DNA from 2 places in the Blastococcus sp. SYSU DS0753 genome. Region 2 is predicted to be linked to the other one. Evidence: predicted binding sites of a transcription regulator. Region 2 holds the regulator's gene; the other holds the start of a gene.
What was found. The regulator LexA, encoded in region 2, represses DNA repair genes until DNA is damaged. The targets are predictions, from matches to a motif close to TCGAACANNTGTTCGA.
Positions count from the first base shown of each region.

Region 1: a site for LexA is predicted at 1,717-1,732, ahead of ACI799_RS09765 (DUF6504 family protein). Genes of this name have one in related genera too.

Region 1 covers NZ_JBJHAT010000009.1:72,151-76,355, forward strand. The annotation lists gene ACI799_RS09750 (phytoene desaturase family protein) at 1-448, opposite strand, end outside; gene ACI799_RS09755 (GNAT family N-acetyltransferase) at 445-1,038, opposite strand; gene ACI799_RS09760 (YbaK/EbsC family protein) at 1,035-1,583, opposite strand; gene ACI799_RS09765 (DUF6504 family protein) at 1,819-2,142, shown strand; gene ACI799_RS09770 (SAV_6107 family HEPN domain-containing protein) at 2,142-2,651, shown strand; gene ACI799_RS09775 (DNA polymerase III subunit alpha) at 2,648-4,205, shown strand, end outside.
Region 2 covers NZ_JBJHAT010000002.1:260,230-264,434, forward strand. The annotation lists gene ACI799_RS03195 (hypothetical protein) at 1-204, opposite strand, end outside; gene ACI799_RS03200 (LysM peptidoglycan-binding domain-containing protein) at 330-626, opposite strand; gene lexA (transcriptional repressor LexA) at 1,048-1,815, shown strand; gene ACI799_RS03210 (hypothetical protein) at 1,819-2,850, opposite strand; gene ACI799_RS03215 (phosphatase PAP2 family protein) at 2,822-3,544, opposite strand; gene hflX (GTPase HflX) at 3,603-4,205, opposite strand, start outside.

The sequences.
Region 1 (4,205 bases), on a different contig from region 2:
GACCCCAGACCTCGACGAACCGGCGGTAGGCCGCGGCGTCGGCCGGTCCGCAGGCGGCCGCGATCGAGGCGCAGGTGGCGTCGAGGTCCACGGCGAAGACCAGCGGCCGGCCGGCCGGCCCGGGATCGCCGGGCGAGGGGGCCGGCGCGAAGCCCCACGGGTCGCAGTCGACGTAGCGCAGCCCGTGGGCGGCGAGGTCGAGCTCCTCGACGATGCCGCTGTGCCGGACGATGACGTGCGCGCTGGACCCGCGGTCCACGCGGACCCCGGGCCAGCGCTCCACGGTGGAGACCGCCCCGCCGAGGACGTCGTCGGACTCGACGACCTCCACGGACAGGCCCTCCCGGGCGAGGTAGCAGGCGGCCACGAGGCCGTTGTGGCCGGAGCCGACGACGACGACGTCCACGGGTGCGACGTCCACGGGTGCGGCGGGTTCGGGGGCGGTCACGACCGGGAGTTCGTCGCGGAGGGGTCGCGCGGATGCAGCGGCAACCGTGCGCCCAGGATCGCGAAGGGGCGGGAATCGCCGGGGAAGTGGTAGCCGCGGGCCAGGTCGACGAACCCGTCGGCGCGGTACAGCCGGAACGCCTTGGTGTCGGCGTCCGGTGTGGAGAGCAGGGCGACCGGGTGCGGCAGGCCCTCGACCAGCGCGTGCAGCAGCCGCCGGCCCAGCCCCTGGCTCTGCGCGTCGGGGTGGACGTGCAGCTCGCAGACCTCGAAGGCGCCGGGCAGCCACTTCTTCGCCGTGCGGCGGTCCAGCGCCGCGCGCACCTGGTCGTGCCACCACTGCCCGGGGGCGATGAGGTAGCCGTACCCGAAGCCGACCAGCCGCTCGCCCTCCGGGGTCTGCGCGAAGGCCCCGACGGCGCGGAAGCCGGGCCGTTCGGTGTGCTGGATCGCGTAGCCGTACCGGCCGGCGACGATGCCGGAGTCGTAGCCCATGGCCAGCCCGTAGATGGCCAGCACCTCGTGCATGTGCTCCCGCATCCAGGGGACGGGGAGCTCGAGGATCCGGGTGGCCGGGCGGGTGCCCGTCACGGCGCGACCCCGGTGGCGTCCGACAGGTCGCCGCCGCCGACCGTCGTGGCGGTCCCGTCGAGCGGACCGCCGCCCACCTCGGCCGCGGTGCCGGCGGTGATGCGGAGCAGCTCGTCGTAGCTGGTCGGGAAGACCGCCGTCGGGTGCCCCGCCGCGGCCCACAGCCGGTCGTACCGGGCGAGCTCCACGTCGACGAGGGTGCCGAGGGGGGCCGGATGCCCCACCGGGGCCACCCCGCCGATGGGCTGGCCGGTGTGCTCGCGGACGACGTCCGCGGGGGCGGGCGCCAGGGAGCCGACGCCGAGCAGCGCCGCGACCTGGACGACGTCGACGCGGTGCGCGCCGCTGGTGAGGACGAGCAGGGGCGCGCCGTCGGCGAGGAAGAGCAGGCTGTTGACGATCGCACCGACCGGCACGCCCAGCGCGGCGGCGGCTGCGGCCGCGGTGCGGACCTCGGCGGGGAGGACTCTCACCTCACCCTCGGCGCCGGCCGCGGCGAGGGCCCGGGCGACGGCGGCCACCCGGGGGTGCGGGGGTGGGCTCATGCACTGATCCTGCCACCGCCCGGAAAGAGGCGCGCCCGGTGTGTCCCGTCCGGCGGGGGGTGCGGGCGCGGTCGACGGACACGCCGTGGCCCGGCTTGACGAGGGGTGGGCGCTCGGGTCTACTGGTCGTCGTTCGAACGCGTGTTCGAACGACGACCGGCCCGTCCTTCCCGGCTCTCTTCCCCGCCGGTGGGGTGGCGGGCGTGCGCGCGGGGTGAGGCGTGGGGAGGCTGTCATGAGCCGGGTGCTCGGTGAGGTCGTCGGTCGGGCCGGCGAAGAGGTGCAGGTCGAGCGCGGCCCGCTGGGGCCGGTGCAGTTCTGGCGCGGGCAGTCCCGGTACGTCGTGGGCGAGCTGCTCGACTCCTGGCTGGAGACCGCGCCGTGGTGGCTGCGGGACGCGGAGGCGGGCGGTGCGTCCGACGACCTGGTGGCGCCCCGTGAGGTCTGGCGGGTGGAGGCGGTGCGGGCCGGGCGGTCCCGGATGAGCTTCGCCGGCGTCTACGATCTCACGTGGGACGCCGCCGGCAACCGCTGGTGGCTCGTCCGGGTGCACGACTGATGGGCGCCGTACGAGCCGTGCCGGCCGGCCAGCTGCCGCTGCCGCCCGCGTTGCCCGCCGCGGCCGCCGGGCTGCTCCGCCAGGCGCACCGCGGCCTGGCCGAGGCGGCCGCGGCCACCGATCCGCGGGAGCGGTACGCCACCGCGCACCTGGCGGCGCTCCGGGCCGCCGCCGCGGTGCTGGCCGCCCGCACCCGTCCCGAGGGCGGCCGCCGGCGGCCGCGCAGCGCCTGGGTCCTGCTGGGGCAGGTCGCCCCCGAACTGGGGGAGTGGGCCACCTTCTTCGCCGCCGGTGCGGCCAAACGCGCCGCGGCGGAGGCGGGGTTGTCCCGGGCGGTCACCGAGCGGGAGGCCGACGACCTGGTCCGTGACGTGCGGGGCTTCCTCGCCGTGGTCGAGGCCGGGCTCGGGGTCGACGCACCGCCCGAGCCGCCCCGCTACCCGAGGCCGCACGTGGTCGGCGGGGCGCCGTCCCGGTCGGGGTCCCGGTCCACCGGGTCCCGGACGTGAGTGACCCCTTCGTCCACCTGCACGTCGCCTCCGGCTACTCCATGCGGTACGGGGCCAACCACCCCGCCGATCTGGTGGCCCGGGCCGCCGAGCACGGCATGCCGGCGCTGGCCCTGACCGACCGGGACGGGCTCTACGGCGCGGTGAAGTTCGCGCTGGCCTGCCGGTCGGCCGGGGTGCGGCCGATCTTCGGGGTCGACCTGGCGGTGGCGCCGGCGCTGGGTACCAGCGTGCCGCCGGCGCTCGCGCACGTGCTGGGGGAGGAGCCCTCCGCAGCCCGGTCCCCGCGGTCGCGGGCCGCGGCGCCCCCGCGCCGGACCCCGGCCCGGGGCGGGGTGAACGTCGACCCGCGGCTGCCCCGGGTCACCTTCCTCGCGCGGAACGGGGCCGGCTGGCGGTCGCTGTGCCGGCTGACCAGCGCCACCCACCTGCGCGGCACCCGCGGCGAGCCGGTGAGCTCGCTGGCGATCGCCGCCGAGCACGCCTCCGGGCTGGTCCCCCTGCTCGGTCCCGACTCCCCGGTGGGCCGGGCGCTGCTGGCGGGTCGGGCCGACCTGGCCGGCCAGCAGCTGGACGCCTGGCGGGCGGTCTTCGGGCCGGGGCTGGCGCTGGAGGTGGTGCACCACCGGGGCCGGGGTGACCGGCAGCGCGCCCAGGCGCTGCTCCGGTTCGCCGCCGAGCAGCAGGCGCCGGTGGTCCTGAGCAACGCGGTCCGGTACGTCGACGCCCTCGACGCCCCGACCGCCGACGTGCTGGACGCCGCCCGGCGGCTGGTCCCGCTCAGCGCCCGGCACGTCGACCGCACCACGGCCGAGGGCTACCTGAAGTCGGGCAAGGAGATGGCCGAGGTCGCCGAGGACCTGACCGGCCCCGACCGGGACGCCGCCCTGCGGCTGCTCGAGCGCACCGCCCGGCTGGCCGAGCAGTGCGCCGTGGACCCCGCGGGCGACCTGGGCATCGGCAGCGTGCGGTACCCCGAGCTGGACGTCGTCACCACGCCGGCGGAGCGGGGGATGGGCCCGGCGCAGGTGCTGCGCGCCCGGTGCGAGGCGGGGCTCGGGCGGCGGGGCGTGGTGCCCACGACCCGGGTGCGGCAGCGGCTGGAGGAGGAGCTCGGGGTCATCGACTCCCTCGGCTACCCGTCCTACTTCCTCACCGTCGCGGACGTGGTCGACCTCATCAAGAGCTTGAGGGTTCGCGCGGCGGCTCGCGGCTCGGGCGCCGGCAGCCTGGTCACCTACCTGCTGGGCATCTCCGACGTCGACCCGCTGCGCTACGGGCTGCTGATGGAGCGGTTCCTCTCGCCGCTGCGCCACCAGTTGCCCGACATCGACATCGACGTGGAGTCCGCGCGCCGGATGGAGGTCTACGACGCGGTGATCGACCGCTTCGGCGCCGACCGGGTCAGCTGCATCTCGATGATGGACACCTACCGGGTGCGCCACGCGATCCGCGACGTCGGGGCCGCGCTGGGCCTGCCGCAGGCGGAGGTCGACGCCGTCGCCAAGGCGTTCCCGCACATCCGGGCCAATCAGGTGCACGCCGCGCTGCGCG
Region 2 (4,205 bases):
CGGGAGCCGCACATCCCCCAGGTCGATCCAGAGCGCCTGCTCTTCGCCTCCGGTGACGACCCGCACCCACATCTGGCACGCGCCGGAGTCGTCGTGTCGCCACCCCAACAGCTCCCCCGCACACCAGGCACCCGCCTGGTGGACCTCGACGGCCTGGGGACGAGTGGTGAACACGGCGGCGCGGTTCTCCATGACGCTGGACACGGACGTACCGTAGGTGGCCGACCAGCACGCACGGTGAACATGCCTGTACTGAGGGTTGACGAAGTCGCCGAGCCGCGTTGTGAACACCTTGCCCTGGCGCGCAGGCACCGAGCCCTGCGGGGCCGTCAGGGCAGGACGAGGACCTGACCAGGCGAGATGGCCGCGGAGCCGAGCCCGTTCAGCCGCTGGATGTCGACGACGACGTCGCGGACATCGCGCCCGTCGGCGACCGTGCCGGCGATGGACCAGAGCGTGTCACCCGGCTCGACGATCACATTGGTCGTCCCCATGAGCTCCAATCCGCCACCCGCATCCCCGAGGACGGCGCTGCCGAGGACGATCACGCCCGCGGCGAGGAGGAGGGTGAGGACCACGAGCACGCGACGGCCGCGCGACGTCAACCGGAGCGGCGGCTGCTCCACCCGCCCCCGACACCCCCGGCCGGGCGACCGCCCCACCGTCGCCCGCGGGCCGCTCGTCCTGCCGCGAGCCGGCGCGGGCTGGAGTTCGGACATCTCCGCGTAGGAGCGAGGTGGCGGGAGCACCCGGAGATGCCGGGCGGGTGGCGGACCGGCGCGCCGCTCCCCCGGGTCGACCGGCACCTGGCCGCGGACCCGCAGTGCCGTGCTGCTCGTCATGTGTTCAGCCCTCCTGGCCGGCACCCGCCGGACCCGAACGTGTGTTCGATTCGAACGCCTGTCCGATGTCTACCGGATGGGACCGACACTTGGGGAGCGACACGGGAAAGTTTCGAACACCTGTTTGAAGTGGCCGCCGATCGGCGCTACCGTTCCTCCGACGACGAGGGTCGAGAGCTGCGCGGGCAGCCGGCGAGGAGGAGACGTGGCGGACTCGAGCAGGACGTCCGGCAACCGGGGCGGCACCGCGGGCGTGGCCCCGGGGACGGCGGACGGTTCGGCGTCGGTACGGGCCTTTCCCGACCGCGCGGCCGATGGGGACGGGCTCACCCAGCGGCAGCGGCGGGTGCTCGAGGTGATCCGCGACTCCATCGACCGGCGCGGCTACCCCCCGTCGGTGCGTGAGATCGGCGAGGCCGTCGGGCTGTCCTCGGCGTCCTCGGTCGCGCACCAGCTCTCGGTGCTGCAGAAGAAGGGCTGGCTGCGGCGCGACCCCAACCGGCCGCGCGCCCTGGACGTGCGACTGCCCGGGGATGCCGGCCGGGCCACCGCCGCACCGGTCGAACCCCCCGTGGTCGGCGACGGCGCGCAGGCCGCCGCGCCCGCCTATGTCCCGCTCGTGGGCCGGATCGCCGCCGGTGGCCCGGTGCTCGCCGAGCAGGCGGTGGAGGACGTCTTCCCGCTGCCGCGCGAGCTGGTCGGCGAGGGAACCGTCTTCATGCTCAAGGTGGCCGGCGACTCGATGGTCGAGGCCGCCATCTGCGACGGCGACTGGGTCGTCGTCCGCCAGCAGCCGACCGCCGAGAACGGGGAGATCGTGGCGGCGATGATCGACGGCGAGGCGACGGTGAAGACCTACAAGCGCCGGGACGGTCACGTGTGGCTACTGCCGCACAACCCGGCCTACGAACCGATTCCCGGAGACGAGGCGACGATCCTCGGGCGGGTGGTGTCGGTCCTGCGCCGGGTCTGAGGGTCAGGTCCGGCGGCGCAGTTTCCCGCCCACCCAGATCACGAGAGTGGCGACGACGGCGGCGATCAGCGCCGAGGCGATCGGCGAGCGGTCCGAGCGGGTGAGTTCCGCGAAGGACGGCAGCGGGTCCTCCGCGGGAGTCGGGCTCGCGGCGGGCAGGGGAACCACGGTGACGGCGCTGGGCAGGCCCTCGCTCGCGACCACGAGCGCCCGGTTGTCGGCGGAGAAGCTGACGGCCTCGCCCTGCGGCGACTCGGGGAGCGCCACCCGCACCGGTTCGCCGGCCAGCGCACCGGGCACGTCCGAACCGGACAGCGGCCACACGTAGGCGTCCGTGTAGGTGCGCAGCGCCAGTGCGCTCCCGTCGCCGGCAACGGCACCTCCGGTGATCAGCAACTGCCCCGCACGACCCACGGGGCCACCCGGGGTTCCGGTGAGGGTGACGTTGACCGTGCCCACCCGCTCCATTGGCACAGTGCCGCCGTCGACGAGCGCGGCGGCGGGCCGGTAGACCCCGCTGGAGCCGAGCACTTCCTTGGTCACGAGGTACGGCGTTCCGTCCGGGGCCAGGAGCAGCGCCTCGGCGTCGTGCGCGCCGTCGGGGTAGGTCAGCCGATGCAGCGCTGCCGCGCCGTCGGGCCGGAGGACATGCAGCGCGACGGTGGCACGGCTCGTGCCGTTGTCACCGGTGTCGGCGATCCAGACGCTCCCGTCCGAGCCGACGCCGAGGTCTTCGGGGTCGAAGGGGTCCGCGGCCCCGGCCTGCACGTCGACCACCGCACAGGCGGCATCGAGCCCGAGGACTTCGACCCGGTCACCGCCGTCGTTGAGGGCGAGCATCTGCTCTCCTACCACCACCAGGCCGGACAGCTCGGCGAGTCGGGGGTCCGTGATGGCGCACCGGACCTCCGGCGCCGGCTCCTCCGCCGACGCGGACGCGGGGACGAGCACGGCCAGGGCGCCGGTCAGGGCGCTCGCGACGACGAGCCGACGCCGCCGGGCGCGGCTAGGAACTCGCTTGGCCTGCTCGGGCACGTACCAAGCGTGACAGAACCATCGCGTCCAGTGCATGAACCACGCCCAGGAGGACGATCCCGACAGCGGCGCCCACGACCGCGTCGGTGACCCAGTGGAAGTCCAGCGACACCATCGCCGCGCCAGTGGCGACCGGCCCGACGACGCTCAGCCACCAGAAGGTCCGCTGTACCGCCGGCGGGAGCCCGTACTCGACCGCCTGCCAGCGGGCCACCCCCCACATGAGCACTGCGTTGGCGACGTGACCGGAGGGGAACGAGGCGCCGTCGGCGTGGAAGAAGTAGGAGCCCGGGAACGCCGGCGCCGTCCGCCCGATCCCGTGCTTGATCGCGTACACCCCGGCGGTCAGCACCCCGAGCGCCAGCAGCACGCGGAGGGCCGGCATCCAGGTGCCGCGCCGCCACAGCAGGTAGCCGACCAGGCCGGCGAGGACGACGAGGATGGTCACGCGCCCGCCGAGCTGCGTGACCACCCACACCGCCGGGTAGCCCGGCGTGTCCCGCAGGCCCCAGTCGCTGACGATCTCCGACACCCGGAGGTCCATCCGCTCCGACGGCCCGTGGCGGAGCAGGTCGGCGGTGATGAGGACGCCGACCAGCAGCGCCACGGCGACCAGCCACCACGGCGGCCGGCCGGGCGGGACCACGGGGGCGGCGCGCGGTGACTCGGCCACTCGCACCGCGCCCCTGGTCACGCCGCCACCGTACCGGCCCGTGACCGGATCGTGATCCGAGCCGATCGACCGCCCCAGCTCAGCCCACCGGGACCGCGAACTCCTCGAGCACCGCGGCGAGGGCGCCGTCCACCCGCGCGGTGAGCCGTGTGCCGCCGTCCTCGTGCCGCTCGCCGAGCACCTCGCCGTCCCGGTGCACCCGGGCCACGAGATCACCGCGCTCGTAGGGCACGAGCACGTCGACCTCGACGTCGGGGTGCGGCAGCCGCTCGGCCACCAGCTTGCGGAGGGCGTCGATGCCGACGCCGGTGCGGGCCGAGACCCAGACCGCGCCCGGCAGGGCCTGGCGGAGGGTGAGGATGTCCTCCTCGCTCATCGCGTCGACCTTGTTGACGACGATGACCTCCGGCACGGCCGCCGCGTCGATCTCGCTCAGCACGACGTGGACGGCGTCGATCTGGCCGAGCGGATCGGGGTCGGAGCCGTCGACCACGTGCAGCAGCAGGTCCGCCGCGGCGACCTCCTCCAGCGTGGAGCGGAACGCGTCCACCAGCTGGTGCGGCAGGTGGCGCACGAAGCCGACGGTGTCGGTGAGCGTGTACTCCCGGCCGTCCGGCGACTGCGCCCGGCGCACCGTCGGGTCGAGGGTGGCGAACAGCGCGTTCTCCACCAGCACGCCGGC